2 regions of the Viridibacillus sp. KH_047 genome follow, and region 1 is predicted to be linked to the other one. Evidence: predicted binding sites of a transcription regulator. Region 1 holds the regulator's gene; the other holds the start of a gene.
The links. The regulator NrdR, encoded in region 1, represses ribonucleotide reductase genes. The targets are predictions, from matches to a motif close to AACACNATATATNGTGTT.
Positions count from the first base shown of each region.

Region 2: the regulator NrdR is predicted to act here: its motif matches at 8,795-8,812, upstream of AC3IS5_RS06535 (vitamin B12-dependent ribonucleotide reductase).

Region 1 is NZ_CM174479.1:947,211-958,948, forward strand. Features, by position in the region: gene mdh (malate dehydrogenase) at 1-2, shown strand, start outside; gene AC3IS5_RS04790 (MaoC/PaaZ C-terminal domain-containing protein) at 151-627, shown strand; gene AC3IS5_RS04795 (response regulator) at 677-1,390, shown strand; gene pnpS (two-component system histidine kinase PnpS) at 1,390-2,934, shown strand; gene polA (DNA polymerase I) at 3,259-5,886, shown strand; gene mutM (bifunctional DNA-formamidopyrimidine glycosylase/DNA-(apurinic or apyrimidinic site) lyase) at 5,899-6,771, shown strand; gene coaE (dephospho-CoA kinase) at 6,785-7,381, shown strand; gene AC3IS5_RS04820 (glyceraldehyde-3-phosphate dehydrogenase) at 7,515-8,537, shown strand; gene nrdR (transcriptional regulator NrdR) at 8,781-9,248, shown strand; gene AC3IS5_RS04830 (replication initiation and membrane attachment family protein) at 9,272-10,699, shown strand; gene dnaI (primosomal protein DnaI) at 10,686-11,630, shown strand; T-box leader at 11,706-11,738, shown strand, end outside.
Region 2 is NZ_CM174479.1:1,290,820-1,302,557, forward strand. Features, by position in the region: gene comGF (competence type IV pilus minor pilin ComGF) at 1-353, shown strand, start outside; gene AC3IS5_RS06495 (shikimate kinase) at 554-1,066, shown strand; glycine riboswitch at 1,215-1,308, shown strand; glycine riboswitch at 1,312-1,389, shown strand; gene gcvT (glycine cleavage system aminomethyltransferase GcvT) at 1,454-2,557, shown strand; gene gcvPA (aminomethyl-transferring glycine dehydrogenase subunit GcvPA) at 2,584-3,930, shown strand; gene gcvPB (aminomethyl-transferring glycine dehydrogenase subunit GcvPB) at 3,923-5,395, shown strand; gene AC3IS5_RS06515 (hypothetical protein) at 5,583-5,867, shown strand; gene AC3IS5_RS06520 (ATP-binding protein) at 5,962-7,227, opposite strand; gene AC3IS5_RS06525 (rhodanese-like domain-containing protein) at 7,346-7,726, opposite strand; gene AC3IS5_RS06530 (lipoate--protein ligase family protein) at 7,831-8,664, shown strand; gene AC3IS5_RS06535 (vitamin B12-dependent ribonucleotide reductase) at 8,840-11,413, shown strand.

The DNA.
Region 1 (11,738 bases):
AATATACTTTTTTTAACGAGCAGGTTGTCACCTACTCGTTTTTTTTGTGTAAAAAAATTCAGATAATATGATATATGTATGCAATCATACTGTCTTTTTTTACTGATTATTGTTACTATTGAAATACCAAATTATTTAAGGGGGAATATTGTGTTACTTGGCAAGAAGAGAAAGTTAGGTAGAAAAATTCAAGAGTTGTCTGTTGGCGAATCATTACAGCTAACGGAGAAAATCGAAGATAAAGACTTACTATTATATCTCGGCTTAACCAATGACAGTAATCCTCTATACATACAACATGACTTTACCTCACAGACCAGTTTTCAAAAACCTGTAGTACCTACAATCATGTTGAATGGTGTGGTAACATCAGCTATTTCAAAATATATTCCGGGTCCTGGTTCTTATATTACTTCGCAACAATTTGAATATCCGCAACCGGTATATCATTATGATACGATTCATATTTTACTTGAAGTAACCGAAGTGAATATAGAGCTTAATGAAGTAACTGTGAATATTGAAGGACGCAATGATGAAGACCTGCTAGTGATGCAAGGTAAAGTGACAGTAAATCCGCCGAATCGTGAACAAGATGATTATGCAAATAAGAAAGAAGAAATATAGTAGCAAAGGTTTGAAATGGGGGTTTCAAATCAATTGCGGGGGAAAAAACATGACATATAAAATACTTGTAGTAGAAGATGAAATTTCAATTGCAACATTATTACAATACAATCTCCAACAGGCAGGATATGAAGTAGTAGTTGCAAACGATGGGAAAGAAGGCTTACACAAAGCGATTTTGGAAAAGCCAGATTTACTTTTATTAGACTTAATGTTACCTAAAATGGACGGCATGGAAGTCTGTAAAGAGCTACGCATTAAGAAAATCAATACACCAATTATTATGTTAACAGCAAAAGACGATGAGTTCGATAAAGTACTTGGTCTTGAGCTTGGAGCAGATGATTATATGACAAAGCCATTCAGCCCACGTGAAGTAATGGCTAGGGTTAAAGCGGTATTACGCCGTTCTAAAGTGACCGAAGTAGTGAAGGAAGAAGAGGAGCATGTTGAACAAACGTATTCATTTGGACAACTGCGAGTATTACCTGATCGTTTTGAAGCTTTCTTAGGAGAGGAAGTGTTAGAATTCACTCCAAAAGAATTCGAACTTCTTGTCTATTTATTAGAAAATAAAAATCGTGTGTTAACACGCGATCAGCTATTAAGTGCTGTATGGAATTATGATTTTGCAGGAGATACGCGGATTGTTGATGTACACATTAGTCACTTACGTGAACAAATTGAAGAAAATAGTCGTAAACCAAAATTCATTAAAACAATAAGAGGTTTAGGCTATAAATTTGAGGAGCCGAAGCTATGATGAAATCTCTTAAAGCTAGGTTACTCATTGCTTTTGGATTTCTGTATGGTACAGCGTTAGCTGGTCTTGGTTTTATACTAGGCCAGCTTTTTCCTGTATATGTAGAGGATTCTATACGCTCTAATTCCATTCGATCACATGAAAATATTTTACGTGCAATAGAAAAGCAAAGTATTGATTTAACTGTAGATCAAGAACAGGCTATAATAAATGCCCTACCGCTTGATTTTGGTGGAAATGAATTAGCAGATATAAGAATTCGTCTATGGATTATGCTTATTGTCACTTTGATAATAACCTTTATACTACTTATGGTTATTACTTCGCGCTTGATAAAGAATTTGGCTCAGCCTATAGATAATGTAACAAATACAGCGTTAGAGTTGGCAAAAGGAAATTATCGTGCAAGGGCATATGAAAATGTAGAATCACCAACGATACAACTAAGTAATGCGGTTAATGTTCTTGCTCGTAACTTGCAAGATATTATGATGATTCGCGAGATGGAGCAAGAACGTCTAAAAACGCTGATAGAAAATATGGGTAGTGCACTTATAATGATTGGTAAGGAAGGGCATGTTTCTATTGTTAATAAAGTGTTTTTGGAATTATTCGATGTGCCTCATGATAAAGTCTATAAACAGGTTTTCCGCGAATTAGGATTACCGAATGAATTAGAGCAATTTGTTGATCACGTCTTTATGACAGAAATAACATACCGTAAACAAATGCAAATAGAGATCCAACAAGAATTCCATCATATGGAAGTGTATGGAGCCCCGGTAATAGGAGAACACGGTCACTGGCTAGGGATTGTAATTATCATGCACGATATTTCGGAATTGAAAAAGCTAGAGCAAGTACGTAAGGATTTTGTAGCAAATGTATCGCATGAATTACGTACCCCTATTACATCGATAAAAGGCTTTTCTGAAACATTATTAGACGGTGCGTACAAAGAACAAGGTACATTATTATCCTTTTTAGAAATTATTAATAAAGAGAGTAATCGCCTTCAGATGCTTATTTTAGATTTGCTTGAGTTATCGAAAATTGAAAAGCATGGTTTTACTGTCAATATTGGTCTAACAAGTTTAAAGGATGTAATTGTAAGGGCGACTGAAATGACAGTGCCGCGTCTTGAGGAAAAAAACATATCTTTCGAAGCGGAAATTGAGCAGGATGTTGTAGTTGAAGGTGATGCAAACCGACTAATCCAGGTAGTGATGAATTTAATGACAAACGCGACTACTTACTCACCAGAGAATACGAAAATTAAAGTAAAATTATATGAACAAAACAAAAGTGGTGTCATTGAAATAATCGATGAAGGAATTGGAATTGAAAAACCTGAAATCCCAAGAATTTTTGAACGTTTCTACCGTGTCGACCGAGCACGTAGCCGTAATTCTGGTGGAACAGGTCTTGGTCTTGCAATTGTGAAGCATTTAATAGAGGCACACCACGGTAAAATTCAAGTGGAGAGTGAAGTTGGTAAAGGAACGACAATGCGTGTTATTTTGCCGGAAAAACAACCTAATTAACACAATGTTTACAATATATATATATACTCTTCATAATCCTTTGTTAATATAATATTCGAAGCCCCCTTCAACCAGTGTTTTGGAAGTGAGAATCTAGGTTTTCCTAGATTCTTTTTTTGGATTTAAAGAGCAGAATACAGTTATCATAAAATACGAACATTTTTTCGTATTTTCATCAGTCGTCATTTTCCTTTCTACTTACACGCGTGGTAAGATAGAAGGGAGAGACGGCTTTTTGACGTTTAGGAAAAAAGAAAATCCGTGCATAATAACATATAAAGAAAACAGCTCAAAATAGAGGAAAAGTAAGAGGAGAGTGTATTTATGACAAAAGAAAAGTTACTACTTTTAGATGGCAATAGCTTAGCATATCGAGCATTTTTTGCATTACCATTATTAACAAATGATAGCGGTATTCACACAAATGCCGTTTATGGCTTTACTACGATGTTACAGAAAATATTAGAAGAGGAGAAACCAACGAAAATGCTTGTTGCATTTGATGCTGGTAAAACGACGTTCCGTCATTCTACATACGGAGAATATAAAGGTGGACGTCAGAAAACACCACCTGAACTATCAGAGCAATTCCCGTATTTGCGAAAATTATTAGATGCATATCGTATTAAACAATATGAACTAGAAATGTACGAAGCAGATGATATTATCGGTACTTTAAGTAAAAAAGCTGAAGAACAAAAGCTACAAGTAATCGTGGTTAGCGGAGATAAAGACTTAACGCAGCTTGCTTCAGATAATACAACTGTCTATATTACGCGTAAAGGCATGACGGATATTGAAAAATATACACCGGATCATATTCAAGAAAAATATGGCTTAACGCCAGAGCAAATTATTGATATGAAAGGCCTAATGGGTGATGCATCAGATAATATACCTGGAGTACCTGGTGTCGGTGAAAAAACAGCCATCAAATTGTTAAAACAATATCCAACAATCGAAGAACTATATGAAAATGTAGAACAAGTGAGTGGTGCAAAGTTAAAAGAAAAACTTACGACCAATGAAGATCAAGCGAAAATGAGCAAACAGTTAGCGACGATTGATCGTCAATCGCCTATTACTATTACACTTGATGATTTAGTGTATGATGGTCCAAATGTAGATGAGTTGTTTTCTTTGTGGCAAGATTTATCTTTTAAATCTTTAATTGAAAAAAGTGAGTTTCAATCAGAAGCAACAACAACAAAGGAACTAACATTCTCTATATTAGAAGATGTATCAGCAGAGCAGTTACAAGATGCGATGGCTGTACATATTGAACTTGCTGATGAGCACTATCATACTTGTGACAGATTTGGTATTGCATTAGTGAATGACTTGCAAGCATTTTATATTCCTTACGACAAAGCAATGGCTTCAGTATCATTAAAAGAATGGTTAGAAGATGCTTCAAAGCAGAAGTATATGGTTGATTCAAAAGCCGCACAAGCTGCATTATTACGTGATGGTATTAAATTAGCAGGAGTGGAATTCGATATGCTCTTAGCGGCATATATTGTGAATCCCGCTATACCTTCTGATGATGTTGCAACGATTTCAAGAGAATTTGGTTATACTGATGTATTATCCAATGACAATGTATATGGTAAAGGTGCAAAGAAAGTCACTCCAGCCATAGAATTTGTGGCGGAGCATGCTTGTCGTAAAGCCAATGCAGTATTCATTTTGCAGCCGAAATTAGAACAGCTTCTTCGAGAAAATGAACAATTTGAGCTGTATAAACAGTTAGAGTTACCACTTGCAGCCATATTAAGTGAAATGGAAAGCGAAGGTATCACGGTTGATCGTGGACGACTTGTTGAAATGGGACATGATCTAACAACGAAACTAAAAGCAATTGAAGAAGATATTTATTCAATTGCTGGTCAAGCCTTCAACATAAATTCACCGAAACAACTTGGGGTTATTTTGTTCGAAAAATTGGGCTTACCTGTGATTAAGAAAACAAAGACAGGTTATTCAACAGCAGCGGATGTATTAGAAAAACTAGAGCCAGAGCACGAAATTATTCGTCATATTTTACAGTACCGTCAGCTTGGGAAATTACAGTCAACATATATAGAGGGATTATTGAAAGAAATCCACGAAGAAGATCAAAAAATTCATACAAGATTCCAGCAAGCGCTAACATCAACCGGTCGCTTAAGTTCAACAGATCCGAATTTGCAAAACATTCCTGTAAGACTTGAAGAGGGCCGTAAAATTCGCCAAGCATTTGTTCCATCAAATCCAGAATGGCTCCTTTTTGCAGCCGATTATTCGCAAATTGAGTTACGTGTATTAGCTCATATGTGTGGTGACGAAAACTTAATTAATGCATTCCAAAGTGGTTCGGATATTCATACAAATACAGCGATGAATGTATTCCATGTAGCAGAAGAGGACGTAACGTCGGATATGCGTCGTGCAGCAAAAGCAGTTAACTTTGGAATTGTTTATGGAATTAGCGATTACGGTTTATCTCAAAACTTAAATATTACACGTAAAGAAGCAGCAGATTTCATTGAACGTTATTTTGCTAGCTTCCCGGGTGTACAAGACTATATGAAAAATATAGTGGAAGAAGCGAAGCAACATGGCTATGTGACCACTATTTTAAATCGCCGTCGCTATTTGCCAGACCTGAAAAGCTCAAACTTCAATTTACGTAGTTTTGCGGAGCGTACTGCAATGAATACACCAATTCAAGGTAGTGCAGCCGATATTATAAAAAAAGCAATGATAGATATGGCAGCAGCATTAAAAGAACAAAATTTACAAACGAAAATGCTTCTTCAAGTGCACGATGAGTTAATTTTCGAAGCACCAAAAGAGGAAATTCCTATTCTCGAAAAATTAGTTCCAGAAGTGATGGGGAAAGCATTTGAACTAAATGTACCACTTAGAGCCGATTTTGCATTTGGTCCAACTTGGTATGATACAAAATAAAGGAGTGATCGCATGCCAGAATTACCAGAAGTAGAAGGTGTTGTGCGTTCATTACAACCGGTCGTTACGGGTAAAACGATTCATCATGTAACGATTTCAAAGGTTATTAAACAAGCGAAAGAGCAAGGTAAAGAGTGTATTATAAAAGCAGTTGATCCTGATTCTTTTCAACAAGCGATTGAAGGAATGACTATTAAAAGCATTGAACGCCGCTCAAAATATATTTTTTTTCACTTGGAGAAAGAAGGAAATCCATATTTGCTCGTCAACCATCTAGGTATGACGGGCGCATGGTTCCATGTATCGCAACTTAGTGATATTACAGAAGAGAAATTTCTAAAGCATGCGCATGTTTTAATTCAATTCGAGGATGACAATTGGCTTGTCTATTCGGATATTCGCCGTTTTGGTGAAATGCGCTTTTTACATGAGCTAGCAGATCATCCGCCACTACTTGAAATGGCTCCTGAACCTTTCTCAGATGAAGCGCTACCTCATTTTCTTGAGAAAGCAAATCTGACGAAGTATGCAAATAAGGCAGTTAAAGAAGTGATTATGGATGGACATGTGATTGCAGGTTGCGGGAATATATATGCAACAGAAGCGCTGTTTAAAATGAATATTCATCCTGCACGTAAATTGTCACGAATTAGTAAACAACGTAAAATTGAACTTTTTGAGACAATTGTTCATATTTTGCAAGAAAGTATTGATGTTGGCGGTTCGACCATTTCGGATTACCGAAATATTAATGGTGAAGCGGGTAGTATGCAACATCGATTGAAAATGTATGGGAAAAAGACTTGTCCGTCTTGTCATGGAGATACTAAACAAAAGATAATTGGTGGCAGAAACTCAGTTTATTGCCCAAATTGCCAACATTAAAGGTGTGATATAGATGATTATTGGATTAACTGGAAGTATTGCGAGTGGTAAAAGTACAGTAGCAGAAATGCTAAAAGAGTTAAATTTGCCTATTATAGATGCTGATTTAGTAGCGCGTGTAGTAGTAGAACCTGGAACAGAACCGCTAAAACAAATTGTGGAAGCATTTGGCGAAGATGTATTGCTAGATGACGGGGCGCTTAATCGCCCTAAACTAGGAGATATTATCTTCCATAATCCTACAGCACGTAGAACGTTAAATGATATTATTCATCCGGCTATTCGTAGTGAGATGCTTCGTCAACGTGATGAACTATTAAAAAATGGTGCAAGCAATGTTGTCATGGATATCCCATTATTATTTGAAAGTCGCCTTCAACATTTTGTTGAGAAGATATTAGTTGTATCTGTCACAGAAGAAACACAATTAAAACGCTTAATGGAACGAAATAATTTATCTGAAAAAGATGCTAAGGCGAGAATTAGTTCTCAACTACCGTTATCAGAAAAGGAAAAAGGCGCTGATGCGGTAATATATAATAATAAATCGCTCGAATCAACGAAAGAACAATTGCATAAAATATTATGTAAGTGGAATGTAATCAATTAAGGTATTTTTGAAAAATCTGAATTGACTAACTTTTAAATGTTCATCATAATAGGTTTTACTTCCCTTAAAATGTGTTATACTAATTTTCGAATTAATAAAATAAGTATAACGCAATTACAGGAGGATATTATTCATGACAGTTTCTATTGCTATTAACGGATTTGGCCGTATTGGCCGCATGGTGTTCCGTCAAGCGATACTTCAAGATGATTTAAATATTGTTGCAATTAATGCTAGTTACCCGGCTGAAACGTTAGCACATTTGATTAAGTATGACACAAATCACGGAAGATTTGATGGCGATGTTCAATTTGAAGAAAAAGCGCTAATCATAAATGGTAAACGTGTTGAACTTATTAGTGAACGTGATCCTTTGAACTTACCTTGGAAAGAAATGAATGTTGATATCGTTATCGAAGCAACGGGTAAATTCAATGCTCGTGAAAAAGCAGCATTGCATCTAGAAGCAGGAGCTAAAAAAGTTATTTTAACAGCACCTGGGAAAAATGAAGATGTAACAATTGTAATGGGTGTTAATGACGAAAAATTAGACCTTACAAAACATGATGTAATATCAAACGCAAGTTGTACTACAAACTGTCTTGCGCCAGTTGCAAAAGTATTAAATGATACTTTTGGCATCGACAATGGTTTAATGACAACTGTGCATTCATATACAAATGATCAAAAAAATATTGATAACCCACATAAAGACTTACGTCGCGCTCGTGCTTGTGCGGCTTCAATTATCCCTACTTCTACAGGAGCTGCCAAAGCTCTAACTCTAGTATTACCAGAACTAGAAGGCAAGTTACATGGTATGGCGCTTCGTGTTCCAACACCAAATGTTTCATTAGTAGATTTAGTAGTAGATTTAAACAAAGATGTTACGGTTGAAGAAGTGAATGAAGCGTTCAAAGCAGCATCAGCTGGTCCACTAAAAGGAATCTTAGACTTCACAATGGAACCATTGGTATCCGTAGATTTTAATACGAACCCAGCATCAGCTACAATCGATGGCCTAACTACAATGGTAATCGGTAGTCGTAAAGTGAAAGTGCTTGCTTGGTACGATAACGAGTGGGGTTATTCAACACGCGTCGTAGATTTAACGAAAAAAGTTGCAGCTGCTCTTAAGGCTTCTGTAAACGCTTAATTTTAATATAATATGACCCTTTCTAGTAGTGTACTAGAAAGGGTTTTTTAGTTTAAGAGTAGAAAAAACATCATATAACTGTGAACATATGTCTGTTTTTTCTGTTAGTATCGACCTTATATTGGCTAAAAACAGTATCTTTATCATACATCTGAGAATTTCCACTGCATTTTTTCGATTTTTTAAGGCATTATTTGATATAATAGATAAACTAAAATGTTTTGCAATCAGGAGAGAAAAAATATGAAATGTCCAGCATGTCAGTTTAATGGAACAAAGGTTATTGATTCAAGACCAGTAGATGACAATAAAGCAATCCGTAGACGCCGAGAATGTGAATCATGTGCATATCGTTTTACTACGTTTGAAAAAGTAGAAGAAATGCCGTTAATCGTCGTGAAAAAAGACGGCTCACGTGAGGAATTTAGCCGTGAAAAAGTTTTAAGAGGTCTTATCAGAGCTTGTGAAAAGCGACCAGTAGCCCTTAATCAATTAGAGGAATTAGTATTTGCTATAGAACAAGATCTACGTCGAATCGGTAACTCAGAAGTGAAAACAGAAGATGTCGGGGAAATGATTATGGATCGACTTGCGAAAATTGACGAAGTTTCTTATGTAAGATTTGCTTCTGTATATCGTCAATTTAAAGATATTAATGTCTTTATTGATGAATTAAAAGAATTAATAGAAAGACAATCCGATGACAAATAAATGCGATATGGAGGACGGTGATCGTGGTGCATTTATATAAAGAACTACAGCCCGTTGATCGATTGTCCATTCGAATGCCATTTCCCGTGTCTAGCTACGATCGTCAACTTATTACTCTGTTATATCAGCCGTTAATAGGTGCTGAGCCCATTAGTTTATACTTTATGCTTTGGGCTGAAGGGGAAAGTACGACTGAAGCTGAATTATCACATTACCATTTGATGAACTCACTTGATATGCCGATTGCAAAGATTTTCGAGTCGCGTATCGCATTAGAAGCTATTGGTTTATTGCGCACTTGGCGTAAAGATTCTGAGGATGTACGCTCATTTATGTATGATGTGATGCCTCCTTTAGAAGCATCGGCTTTTTTTAATGATCCCTTATTATCCATGTTTTTATTTAGCAAAATTGGTGAACAAGCCTATAGACAATTGCGCCAACGTTTCGTTCAGAAGGGTCCATCAAATGATGGCTATCAGGAAGTGTCACGAACATTTACAGATGTTTATCGTCCTGTGCAGCATCATTTACCATCCTTTGAGAATGAGCAGACAGTTAAGGAAAAAGAGAAACCTAAAGAACTACCATTTAACTATGAGGACTTCGATTTTTCATTACTTAGAGCTGGATTGTCAGAACAACTTGTACCATCTTCAGCACTTACTGCTGAAGCGAATGCAACAATTGCAAAGTTAGCTTTTTTATATCATTTAACACCATTAGATATGCAAAAAGTTGTTATGCTCGCTCTAGATGATCATATGACGTTATCAGAGACAAGATTAAAGAAATCGGCAGCTGATTATTACAAATTGACTGTTTCAACAGAACCTCCTGCAATGCAACAGGCTTTCAAATCGGCTGTTAATGAAACAGAGAAAAAGAATACAAAAGAGCAAGCTTTGCAGACTAAGGAAGAGTTATTGATTCATTACCTAGAAACAACCGCTCCAATTGATGTCTTGCGCGATATTGCAGATGGGAAAGAACCAATTCCAGCTGACATTCAGCTTGCTCAAAATCTTGTCCTGCAATATCAAATGCCAATTGGTGTTGTAAATGCCTTACTTCAGTATGTTCTTTTACGTACAGACATGAAGCTAACTAAAAACTATGTCGAAAAGATTGCCTCACATTGGATTCGAAAAGGTGTGAAAACGACGAAAGAAGCAATGGATTTAGCGCGTAAAGAGCATAAGCAGTATATGGAATGGAAAACAGCTGAGCAAAAACCTGCAACGAAAAAACGCTACAGCGGTGGGCGAGAAGAAAAAGTACCTGACTGGTTTAAGAAAAATAAAGAAAAGAAACCTCAAAAAGAAGATGCTGTAACAGAAACTTCAAAAGAAGTAGTTAAGAGTGAGACTGATTTTGAAGAGGAAAGACGTAAAATTCTAGAAAAACTAGGAATAGAAGAAGGGCAGGTGGATTCACATGGAACCGATTAATAATCAACTTAGAAAAGTGATGGATTCACAAACTTTTCAAGAACGATACGAGCAAATGAAGCGAGAAATTCTTGAAAATAAAGGTGTCCAGCAATTTCTAGCTGACAATGATCAAGAAGTAAATAAAGATATGGTAGACCGTGGTCTCGTTAAACTATATGAATATACAGGTCAACAACATGATTGTGATGCATGCCCATCCGTTGTGAAATGTCAAAATGCATTAAAGGGATTTATCCCGAAATTGTCTATTATCCGTGAATCAATAGAAGTCGAGTATACACCGTGCCAACAAAAACGCATGGATGATGAGCGTCGTAAAGCGGCCTCTATGATTTCGAGTATGCATATGCCAAAAGACGTATTAAGAGCGACAATCAAAGATTTAATGATCGATGACCATTCACGTGTAAATATCGCCAATAGAGCAGCAGATTTCGTTCGTGAATTTAAAGAAACGGGTGAACTTCCTCAAAAAGGCTTTTATTTATACGGTGAATTTGGCGTCGGTAAATCTTTTGTATTAGGGGCTATTGCCAATGAATTGGCGACCTTACAAATCAAATCTGTTGTAGTATTTGTTCCTGAATTTTTACGTGAAATGAAAGGTTCAATCCAAGATCAATCTTTACAAGAGAAAATCGATTTTGTGAAAAAGGCACCTGTTTTAATGCTAGATGATTTAGGAGCAGAAACGTTGTCGAGTTGGACACGTGACGAAATTTTAGGAACGATTTTTCATTATCGAATGGCGGAGCAATTGCCGACATTTATCACATCGAATCTTGGTTATGATGAATTAGAAGACCATTTAGCTTATAACCAAAAAGGTGATCGTGATATGTTAAAAGCTTCACGAATTATGGAGCGTATTAAAGCTGTGACGACGCCAATTCGAATGAGTGGGCAAAACCGAAGAGATCAGAAATAGTTACATCTTTTTGAAGGACTTTTTTTCCTACTTGATTTTAAACTTAATCGAGCGTATACTTTCAGTCATAATATAAAAAATGCTTTGAAAAGGACAACAATTTTTTGT
Region 2 (11,738 bases), 340 kb from region 1:
TCTTCTATCCTTGGTATGAAGAGTCAAATAGAACTTTTCATCAACGACAGGAAATTGAATGGGAGCTATTTACGTATGATTTGCAATCCTATTTGTTAGATATAAAAACGATTGGCATAGGCGCAAATGCTAATTTACACATTGGAAAGGATAATCGAAGTTTCTCTATCAATAGATCGAGTGCTGTAGTACGTATGCAAAAGGAAGGGCAAGGAAACGAGCCAATGCTGATGAATGTTTATGAAATACAGTTTTTTATTGATGCAGATCGTACAACTTTAACTACAAAAGTATTGTTTACGAATGGCTTAAGGAAGGAGAAAGATTTTGTTATTACGTATGTTAAAGAGTGAAAAAGGCATGCTTCTTCCAGTAGCGATGATTCTATTATTTTTTTGTACGAGTTACCTTTTGAGCACTGTGATGTCTTATGAATCTCATTTTCGAACGTATAATTCATTGGAATCAGCGTATGTTCGTGCTACTATAAATAAAATACAAGAAATTGAAAATAGCACAGAGTAACAGTCGTCGTTGATGAGAAGGTGAAAAAATGAGAAAAGTATATTTAGTAGGGTTTATGGGTTGTGGTAAAAGCGCAATTGGTAGACGTTTAAGCTACTATTTGAAAATGCCCTACTATGATATGGACCAAGAAATTGTTAGAAGAGAGAAAATGACGATTCCTGAAATATTTGAAAAATACGGAGAAGAGCACTTTCGTCAACTGGAGACGGATTTTTTACGGAATTTCCGAGATGAGTTTTGCATCATTTCAACAGGTGGTGGTGTAGCGATGAATCCTCAAAATCGTAGAATAATGCGTCAAACGGGACTAGTCCTTTTTTTAGATGCGACATTTTCAGATATTTGGAAGAGAATCCATAAAGATAAAAACCGTCCAATCGTCCAACGTTCTACAAAGCAAGAATTAGAAGATTTATTTTATAAACGCCGAAAATTTTATAGAGAAGCTACACATATCACAATTCGGACAGAAAATCGTTCACTAAAACAGATTGTTGAATATACAGCTTTTCAAATAAAACGTCTAAAAGGCGAATGAAATATGAAGTAACGCCAGATAATGTTCGTTTATAAACTATTTTACAAAAGTTATTGCATGATACCCCTATTCAATGTTAGGATATAGACGAGACGTATTGTTATAGAACAATGACATGGAAATACTACCAAGATTCCATCTTGGGCGGATGATTGTACGGGGAGAGAACGTCTGGAGACGTCGCCGAAGGAGCAAATAACAAAAGTTATGAATCTCTCAGGCAAAAAGACTCGTACGGGACGCAACTCTGGAGAGAGCTGTATTGATTACAGCCACCAAAGAGGACAGCCGTAATGGTAAAACTTTCAGGTGCATGGACAGAGAATCCTAATTATAGGATTTCTCTGTCCATTTTTTTTTGTTCTAAACAAATGAGGAGGAAGATTAGTGACTAATGAATTAAAAAGAACGCCTTTATTCGAAGAGTATTCGAAGTATGGTGGGAAAACAATTGATTTTGGTGGTTGGGAATTGCCTGTTCAATTTTCTTCTATTAAAGCCGAGCATGAAGCAGTTCGCACAAAAGCTGGACTATTTGATGTATCTCATATGGGTGAAATCTTCGTTGAAGGTTCAGAAAGTTTAGCTTACTTGCAAAAGCTTGTTACTAATGATGTATCGAAAATTGCCATTAACCAAACACAGTATACTGCGATGTGCTATGAAAATGGTGGCGTTGTAGATGACTTACTCATTTATAAATTAGCAGAAGATCGTTATTTATTAATCGTAAATGCGTCGAATATTGAAAAAGACTTTGAGTGGATGAAGACGTTAGTGTCAGGTGATGTGAAGTTAACAAATGCATCAGATGAATACGGTCAATTAGCATTACAAGGTCCACTTGCAGAAAAAGTATTACAAACATTAACTGAAACACCATTACAAGACATTAGACCATTCCGTTTAGAACAAAATGTATCGATTGCGGGTTATGACACGCTTATTTCTCGTACGGGTTACACAGGCGAAGACGGCTTTGAAATTTATGCAGCACCTGAAGCAATCATTGCTTTATGGGGCAAAATCTTAACAGTAGGAGAAGCTGATGGTGTAGTACCATGTGGTTTAGGTTCACGTGATACATTACGTTTTGAATCTTGCTTACCGCTATACGGCCAAGAATTATCAAAAGATATTTCACCACTTGAAGCGGGTATTAATTTCGTTGTGAAATTAAATAAAGAAGTAGATTTCGTTGGGAAATCGGCATTACAAGCTCAAAAAGAAAATGGCGTACCACGTAAGAGTATTGGTATCGAAATGATTGATAAAGGTATTCCACGTCACGGTTACCCAGTGTTTAAAGGTGATACTCAAATCGGTGAAGTAACAACTGGTACACAATCACCATTAACAAAACGTAATATCGGTTTAGCATTAATCGATAGTGAGTATGCGGAGCTTGGGCAAGAGCTTGAGATTGAAATCCGTAACCGTCGCTTAAAAGTGGTTACTACTGCAACACCATTTTATAAACGCCAAAAATAATTTTCATGAAGAGAGGGTTTTTTCGAATGAAGCATCGGTACTTACCTATGACTGAGCAAGATCAAAAAGATATGCTAAATGTAATTGGCGTCTCTAATGTTGATGAATTATTCTCAGACATCCCAGAAAAAGTTCGTTTTAAAGGAAACTACAACATTAAACCTGCAAAATCTGAATCAGCATTGTTAAAAGAGTTAGCACAACTTTCTAAACAGAATGCAAATAGCGATGAATATGCATCATTCTTAGGTGCAGGAGTCTATGATCACTATAAACCAGTAATTGTTGACCACGTTATTTCACGTTCAGAATTCTATACAGCTTACACACCTTACCAACCTGAAATTTCACAAGGTGAATTACAAGCTATTTTCGAATTCCAAACTATGATTGCTGAATTAACAGGCATGGATTTAGCAAACTCATCTATGTATGACGGTGGGACAGCTCTTGCTGAAGCTGGTATGCTTGCAGCGGCACATACTCGTCGCAAAAAGCTATTAGTTTCTGGTGCGGTTCATCCAGTTTCACATGACGTAGTTAAAACATATGCTCTTGGTCAATCGATTGAAGTAGTAAATGTTCCATTAAAAGATGGTGTCACTGATCTTGATGCGTTAAAAGAATTAATCGATGCAGATACAGCTGCTGTGATGGTTCAATATCCTAACTTCTACGGTCAAGTAGAGAACGTACAAGCAATTGCAGACTTAATCCACGATGCAAAAGGCTTATGTGTCGTATCTTCTAACCCATTATCACTTGGTATTCTAACACCTCCAGGTAAAATGGGTGCGGATATTACTGTCGGGGATGCTCAACCATTCGGTATTCCAGAAAGCTTTGGCGGGCCACACTGTGGTTACTTCGCTGTTACAAAAAAATTAATGCGTAAAGTACCTGGCCGTTTAATTGGTGAAACAATTGATGATGAAGGTCGTCGCGGTTATGTATTAACTTTACAAGCACGTGAGCAACATATTCGTCGTGAAAAAGCGACTTCTAATATTTGTTCAAACCAAGCGTTAAATGCACTTGCAGCTTCAGTTGCAATGACAGCACTAGGTAAAAAAGGTGTGCAAGAAATTGCTACTCAAAATATTTTAAAAACACACTATGCTAAAGAAGCTTTTGAAAAAGCAGGTTTCACTGTTGCTTATAAAGGCGCACATTTCAACGAGATCGTTGTGAAGTGTAATACATCTGTTTCTACTATTAATAAGGGACTTTTTGAAAAAGGCATTATTGGTGGCTTTGATTTAGGTAAAGTAGATGCAGCACTTGAAAACCATGCACTAATCGCTGTTACTGAACAACGTACAAAAGAAGAAATCGATGCACTTGTGCAAGAAATGGGGGCTCTCCATGCATAACGACAATCAACCACTTATTTTTGAACTTTCAACAGAAGGTCGCGTAGGCTATAGTTTATCAGAGCTTGATGTACCAGCAGTAGATTTAGCTGCTATCTTACCAAGCGAATTTATTCGTACAGAAGAAGCGGAACTTCCTGAAGTATCAGAACTTGATATTATGCGTCATTATACTGCGCTATCTCGCCGTAACCACGGTGTAGATTCAGGTTTCTACCCACTTGGTTCATGTACAATGAAATATAACCCGAAAATTAACGAATCAGTTGCACGTTTTGCAGGATTTGCTAATATTCACCCATTACAAGATGAGTCTACTGTACAAGGTGCACTTGAGTTAATGTATGATTTACAAGAGCATTTAATCGAGATCACTGGTATGGATGAAGTAACACTTCAACCAGCTGCTGGTGCACACGGTGAATGGACTGCATTAATGATGATTCGTGCTTTCCACGAAGCAAACGGTGACTTCCAACGTACGAAAGTACTTGTGCCAGACTCTGCTCACGGTACAAACCCAGCATCAGCAACAGTTGCAGGTTTTGATACAGTAACTGTGAAGTCTGATGAAAACGGTCTTGTAGATTTAGAAGACTTACGTCGCCTAGTTGGGGATGATACAGCAGCACTTATGTTGACTAACCCAAATACATTAGGTCTTTTTGAAGAACATATTCTAGATATCGCTGAAATCGTTCACTCGGTTGGCGGTAAAGTATATTATGATGGTGCAAACTTAAATGCGGTTATGTCTAAAGCACGTCCTGGTGATATGGGCTTTGACTGCGTTCACTTAAACTTACACAAAACTTTCACTGGTCCTCACGGTGGTGGTGGTCCTGGTTCAGGTCCAGTTGGCGTAAAAGCAGACTTGATTCCATACCTTCCAAAACCAGTATTAGTGAAAACAGAAGAAGGCTATCATTTCGATTATGACCGTCCACAATCAATTGGTTGCGTGAAGCCATTCTATGGTAACTTTGGTATTAATGTTCGTGCATATACTTATATCCGTTCAATGGGTCCAGATGGTCTTAAAGCAGTAACTGAAAATGCAGTAATTAATGCAAACTATATGATGAGAAGATTAGAGCCATACTTTGATCTACCTTACAACCGTCATTGTAAGCATGAGTTTGTATTAAGTGGAAGCCGCCAGAAGAAACTTGGCGCTCGTACACTTGATATGGCAAAACGACTGTTAGACTTTGGCTACCATCCACCAACAACTTACTTCCCGTTAAATGTGGAAGAAGGTTTAATGATTGAACCAACTGAAACAGAATCAAAAGAAACACTAGACGCTTTCTGTGACGCAATGATTCAAATTGCTAAAGAAGTAGAAGAAACACCAGAAGTAGTGCAAAATGCACCACATACAACTGTTATTGGCCGTCTTGATGAAACAAGAGCAGCTCGTAACCCAGTGTTACGATACGAAAGAGAAACAGTAGAAGTATAATATATTCGTATATTGAAAACCTCTAGCACTTTGCTAGGGGTTTTCTCATGATTTGTATATAAAATGGCTTAATGAAAAGATCATGTTAGTTATGGAAAAAATCGCTTGGACATAGACAGATGACTTTAAAATTGCTATGCTAACATAGATGCAGTATGAATCAATGTGTGAAAAAAGGGGAGTTTTCATGGCTTACTTTAAAGGTATAAATGATACAACTAATGATCAAAATGACTTGCTAAAATCCTTAAAAGAGGATTATCAAGAATATACGGTTGACGAATTAATTTCTGAATTGTACATAAAGCAACAAAAAGAACAAAGTACGTTAATCTATTTCACTCCAGATGCGCATACAAAGGCGCTAATGGAATACGAAAAGAAAATCATTTATGATTTGCTACATAAACATGGTTTAACGAATCTACAAATTTTACAAGAAATCAATAAGCAAAAAACTATTAAAGATTAAAACAGTAAGTTCAGTGAGCAAACCCGTTATTTAACCCTATTCGAAAAAAACACCCCCTAGAGATTGATTAATTCTTTCTCTAGGGGGTGTTTTCCTAGAATCCTATATTTACTTCATTTCTTTCCCATTCATTACGGAAGGCCTTTTTACGTTGTTTTTGTAAATCTTTGATACATTTCTCGTAATCGAGTTTTTTATCATAATGCCAATTTAGAGCGACTGACATATATAATTCATTGAGTTGAGACATAGAAAGTTCTTTTGAAAGTTTAGCAGCATCCATTAGCTCATCTTCTGTGAATATATGCTGAATATCCAATTTGCGTAAATATGTAGCACGTATTTCAGTTGTAGGATTCATAATCTCATAAGCTCTATCAAATCTTCCTGCACGGTTGATTAAAGCAGGATCGATGCGGTCAGGATAATTGGTCGTACCAATTAAAAAAATACCTTCACGTGATTGTGCGCCGTCGAGTGTATTTAAAAATAAAGAACGTGTATATTCGGGCATAGAGTCAATATCTTCAATAACAAGTATTGCAGGAGCCAAACTTGTTACCATACGGAAGACCTCTTCAATGGATTCACTTGAGGTATGCTCAGTAATTTGCCAATACACAACAGGAGCTGTTACAGAGCCTGTAATGGACCTTACAAGCGTAGTCTTTCCGTTTCCAGGTGAGCCATATAATAAGATCCCTCTTTTATAAGGAAGGCCGTAATGTTTAAAGAAATTGCCACCGTCATTGAAAAACTCATCAATTGAACGGAAAATCTCTTGCTTAAGTGAAGGTTCTAAGAAAACATCATCTCGTGTAATTTGCTTACCTGAGCCGTAACTCCGTCGTTTAATACCATCATGAACATCAACTAAGTATGTGACAGTTTCCATCAACATTTGACGTAACTGTTCTTGAATAGCTTCGATAAAATTCATCATTTTCTCCGCACTAGTTGTAAAATAGAAAAACTCTGGCCATTCTGAATCGGAGCGGAATACAGGGATCTGTGTAATAGCTACTTCATAATCAGGGAAGTAGATCAAAGAATTACTAAATGTCTTGATTGATTTTAACTGATTATCTAATTGATCTTCTGAGACAGAATTTAAGACAATGCTAGGTAATGACGCATATATATAACTCAAATTTTCATAGCGGATTAATTCCTTTTCCATCATTTCTAGTAAATGATGATGAAATTGTGAATTATTTAGTTCTACAGTTACGCCACGAAAATCAGCAGGGTGTATTTCATTTAGTTTTTTTGAGATGCGCTCAAAGACGGCAGATACATCTGCGTAGTTAGGGATGTCTTGTCGCAGATTTTCGTGAAAAGTATATAAGAATTTTGGCATTATATCCTCCTTTATGGACGTTATTAGCTAATAGCTATAAACATATATAAATAAGAAAAAAGAGAGCCATTTCTGTTGAAAATAGAAATGACTCTTTTTTATTTGCAACGCAATCAAATTACTTCACTTTGATTTTGCCTGTCCAATTTTTGTATCCACCTTGTAATTGGTATACTTGATCATAGCCTTTTTTCTTTAATAACATAGCAGCACGTGCACTGCGTCCTGCATTTTGGCAATACAAGTAAACAGGTTTGTCTGGGCGAATTTCTTTATAGCGTTGACGAAGTTGTGAGGTTGGAACGTTACGAGCACCTAGAATATGACCACCGTCAAATTCTTTTGGCTCACGCACATCTATTAATTGCGCTTTACGATAACCTTCAATAAATTCTTCTTGTGTTAATGTTGTAACTGCTTTTTTGAAACGAAGAGCGTTCACCAAAGCGTATACAATCACCACAAATAAAACAATTGCTAATGTATATAACCAACTCAAATCGTCTTACCCCTTTCTATCTACAGTAATATTATAAAAGAACATGTAGCGATAGTCCAATGAGTTTGTTAAAATAGATAAGTTGATTATAAGGAGGAGACCAAATGAAAACAACATGGTATTTTATTAATTCAGGTCCTTGTAGCCCTGCATTCAATATGGCATTAGATGAAGCGCTCCTACATTGGCATAGTAAAGGTTTAATTCCACCAGTTATTCGATTTTACGAATGGAATCCAGCAACACTTTCTATTGGTTATTTTCAACGTGCAGAAAAAGATATTGATTTTGAACAATTACATAAATTAAATGTAGGATTTGTACGCCGTCCGACAGGCGGACGTGCAGTCTTACATGAACATGAACTAACATATAGCATCATCGTTAATGAAGACTACCCAGACATGCCTAAAACGGTGACTGAAGCTTATAGAGTATTAAGTGAAGGCTTATTACTAGGATTCCGAAACTTAGGGTTAGATGCGTATTTTTCGGTCCCTGATTCAGATGAAAAACGAGCAGATTTGAAAACTCCGAAGAGCGCAGTTTGTTTTGATGCGCCAAGTTGGTATGAATTAGTAGTAGAAGGTAAGAAGGTAGCAGGTAGTGCACAAACGCGACAAGAAGGTGTCATTTTACAACATGGAGCGATATTAATCGATCTCGATGATGAAAAATTGATCTCTCTTTTTAAATTTCCATCGGAAGCTTCAAAGGAGCGTATGCGCAAACATTTACCACAAAAAGCGGTAGCTATTAATCAGTTAGCGCAAAATCCTATCGATGTTCAAACATGTATATCTGCTTTCCGCAAAGGATTTGAGGACGGATTAGACATAGAACTTGTACCGTATACGTTAACGCAGGAACAAATGGATTTTGTTAATAATTTAGCAAAAACTCGCTATGAAAGTGATGAATGGAATTTTAGAAAATAGTAGTCTTTTTGACTTATTTTAGTTTTGTAAAAACCGAAAAATCGCTTCCAATGTTGTTAAATCAACATTTTGCTCAAAATCACCGTATTTGCTTTTCTTATCAATATATAGTATCGTAATGTCTTGAGCAAACACTATATATAGTATTTAAAGCACGATCTAAATAGGGAGGCGAATGATAATGGTACTTGCTTCACAGCATCATAATCAGACGATTAATGTACAACAATTAAATAATGATATTCAACAATTTCCACAAGTTCATGCCATCACAGAGGACATGCATATAACACATAAAGGTGTGTCTCGATTAGTCATGATCGACCGTTATTCTTTTAAAGATACAGAAAAGAAAACGCTAAAAGCAGGGGATTTTGTTGTTTTAACGGTCAAAGCTGACCCTAAATTCCCAGCACGTGGTCTTGGTTATATCGTTTCAATTAATGCAGAAAAGAAAACAGCTGACGTGCTGATTGAAGCAGATTATAGAAGTGCTATTGATGATGATTCTGAACAACAATCAGGAATTGTCACACGTTCTTTAGACGTTATTGAGAAGCCTCTTGAAGTCTTTTACGAACAAATTGCAAAACGTAATGCAACTGGCTTAGCAGCCGTTGAAAAAACAGAGGAAAAACGCCAAGAATGGTATGAAAAATTCTACGAGCAATTAGTGAAGTTAAACTTTATTCCAGCGGGACGTGTTATTTACGGAGCAGGCGCAGGAACAGATGTTACTTACTTTAACTGTTATGTAATGCCATTTGTAGCAGACTCTCGTGAAGGCATTAGTGATCACCGTAAACAAGTAATGGAAATTATGAGTCGCGGTGGCGGTGTAGGTACTAATGGTTCTACATTACGTCCACGAAACACGCTGGCTCGCGGTGTAAACGGTAAATCATCAGGATCTGTTTCATGGTTAGATGATATTGCTAAGCTGACTCATCTCGTTGAACAAGGCGGATCACGTCGTGGTGCACAAATGATAATGTTAGCAGATTGGCATCCGGACATTATTGAATTTATTATTTCAAAAATGCAAAATCCTCGTATTTTACGTTTCTTAATCGAAAATACAACGGATGAAACAATCCAACGTCTAGCGAAAGAAAAACTAAAATTCAAACCTTTAACGCAGCAAGAAGAAGCGATGTATCAAGGTATTATTAATTATAAAACTATCCCTGGTGTCGGCGGTTTTAATGAAGCGATTATTCGTGATGCTGAGACGAAATTACGTGATGGCGGAACATACAGCGTACATAACGCTGAATTCCTAACTGGTGCGAATATTTCTGTTACAATCACAAATGAATTCATGGAAGCTGTAGAAGCTGATGCTGAATTTGACTTACGATTCCCAGCGGTTGAATCATATGATGCTGAAGAAATGAAAATTTATAACGATACATGGCATGAAGTTGGCGATGTTCGTGAATGGGCTGAAATGGGACATGCTGTACGCACGTACCGTAAAGTAAAAGCACGTGAACTTTGGAACTTAATCAACATCTGTGCAACTTACTCAGCAGAACCAGGTATTTTCTTCATCGATAACGCAAACGACATGACAAACGCAAAAGCATACGGTCAAAAAGTTGTAGCAACAAACCCATGTGGAGAGCAACCACTTGCGCCATATTCAGTTTGTAACTTAGCAGCTGTAAACTTAGCGCAATTTGCTCAAAAAGATACGAAAACAGTGGACTTTGAAGCGTTGAAAGAAACAGTTCGTGTCGGAGTACGTATGCAAGATAACGTAATCGATGCTACACCTTATTTCCTTGAAGACAACAAAGTACAAGCATTAGGCGAACGCCGTGTTGGACTAGGTGTTATGGGGATGGCTGATTTACTTATCTACTGTGAAAAAGAATACGGTTCTGAAGAAGGTAACATCCTTGTTGATGAAATCTTTAAGACGATTGCGACAACAGCTTATGAAGCTTCTACTGAACTTGCAAAAGAACGAGGTAGTTTCCCATTCTTAACAGGCGAAACAGAAGCTGAAACATTAGCACTTCGCAAACGCTTTACAGAAACTGGCTTCATGCAAAAAATGCCTGAGCATATCCGTGAAGCAGTACTTGAAGGCGGTATTCGTAACTCGCACCTACTAACTGTAGCTCCTACAGGTTCAACAGGAACAATGGTTGGGGTTTCAACTGGATTAGAACCATACTTCTCATTTACTTACTACCGTAGTGGTCGTCTTGGTAAATTCATTGAAGTAAAAGCTGATATTGTACAAGAATATTTAGCTGCTAACCCAGATGCAGATGAAGCAAACCTTCCTGAATGGTTTGTAACTGCTATGGAATTAGCTCCAGAAGCACACGCAGATGTACAATGCATTATCCAACGCTGGATTGATAGCTCAATCTCTAAAACAGTAAACGCACCACGCGGTTACACTGTAGAGCAAGTACAGAAAGTGTACGAACGCTTATACAACGGTGGCGCTAAAGGCGGTACAGTTTATGTTGATGGTAGCCGTGATTCACAGGTATTAACTCTAAAAGCAGAAGAAAACGTTATGGACGAGGACACTCTACAAGAAGAACAAGTGACTGAAAAACGTCCAGTTGTTTTAATCGATACAATTCAAGACTTACGTTCAACAAACGTAACAATCGGCTCTGAAGTCGGTAACACATGCCCAGTATGTCGCAAAGGAACAGTTGAAGAACTAGGCGGCTGTAACACATGCACTAACTGTGGTGCGCAACTTAAATGTGGTCTTTAAGTTACTGAATTTGCTACTAACGAGCGCAAAAACGGTTATTTTAGATAACACTTAAAATCATAACAACCATTAAGGACTCCCATTCATTAATAGATGAAGAGGGAGTCTTTTTTAATTGAAATTCAGTTTTATGAATAGATCTAGTAAAACCATGTCAAAAGCAGCTGAAATTTTTAATATGAATCTGATAATAATGCAGATGAAAGAAGTTCATGGAAGATGAAAATTGGGTATATTATGTTTAAATAAGAGAAAGATGTAAACAATATTGCTATATTACCTGGACGGTTTAAGCATGAATATTTCCGGGGTAAAATAAAGGCGA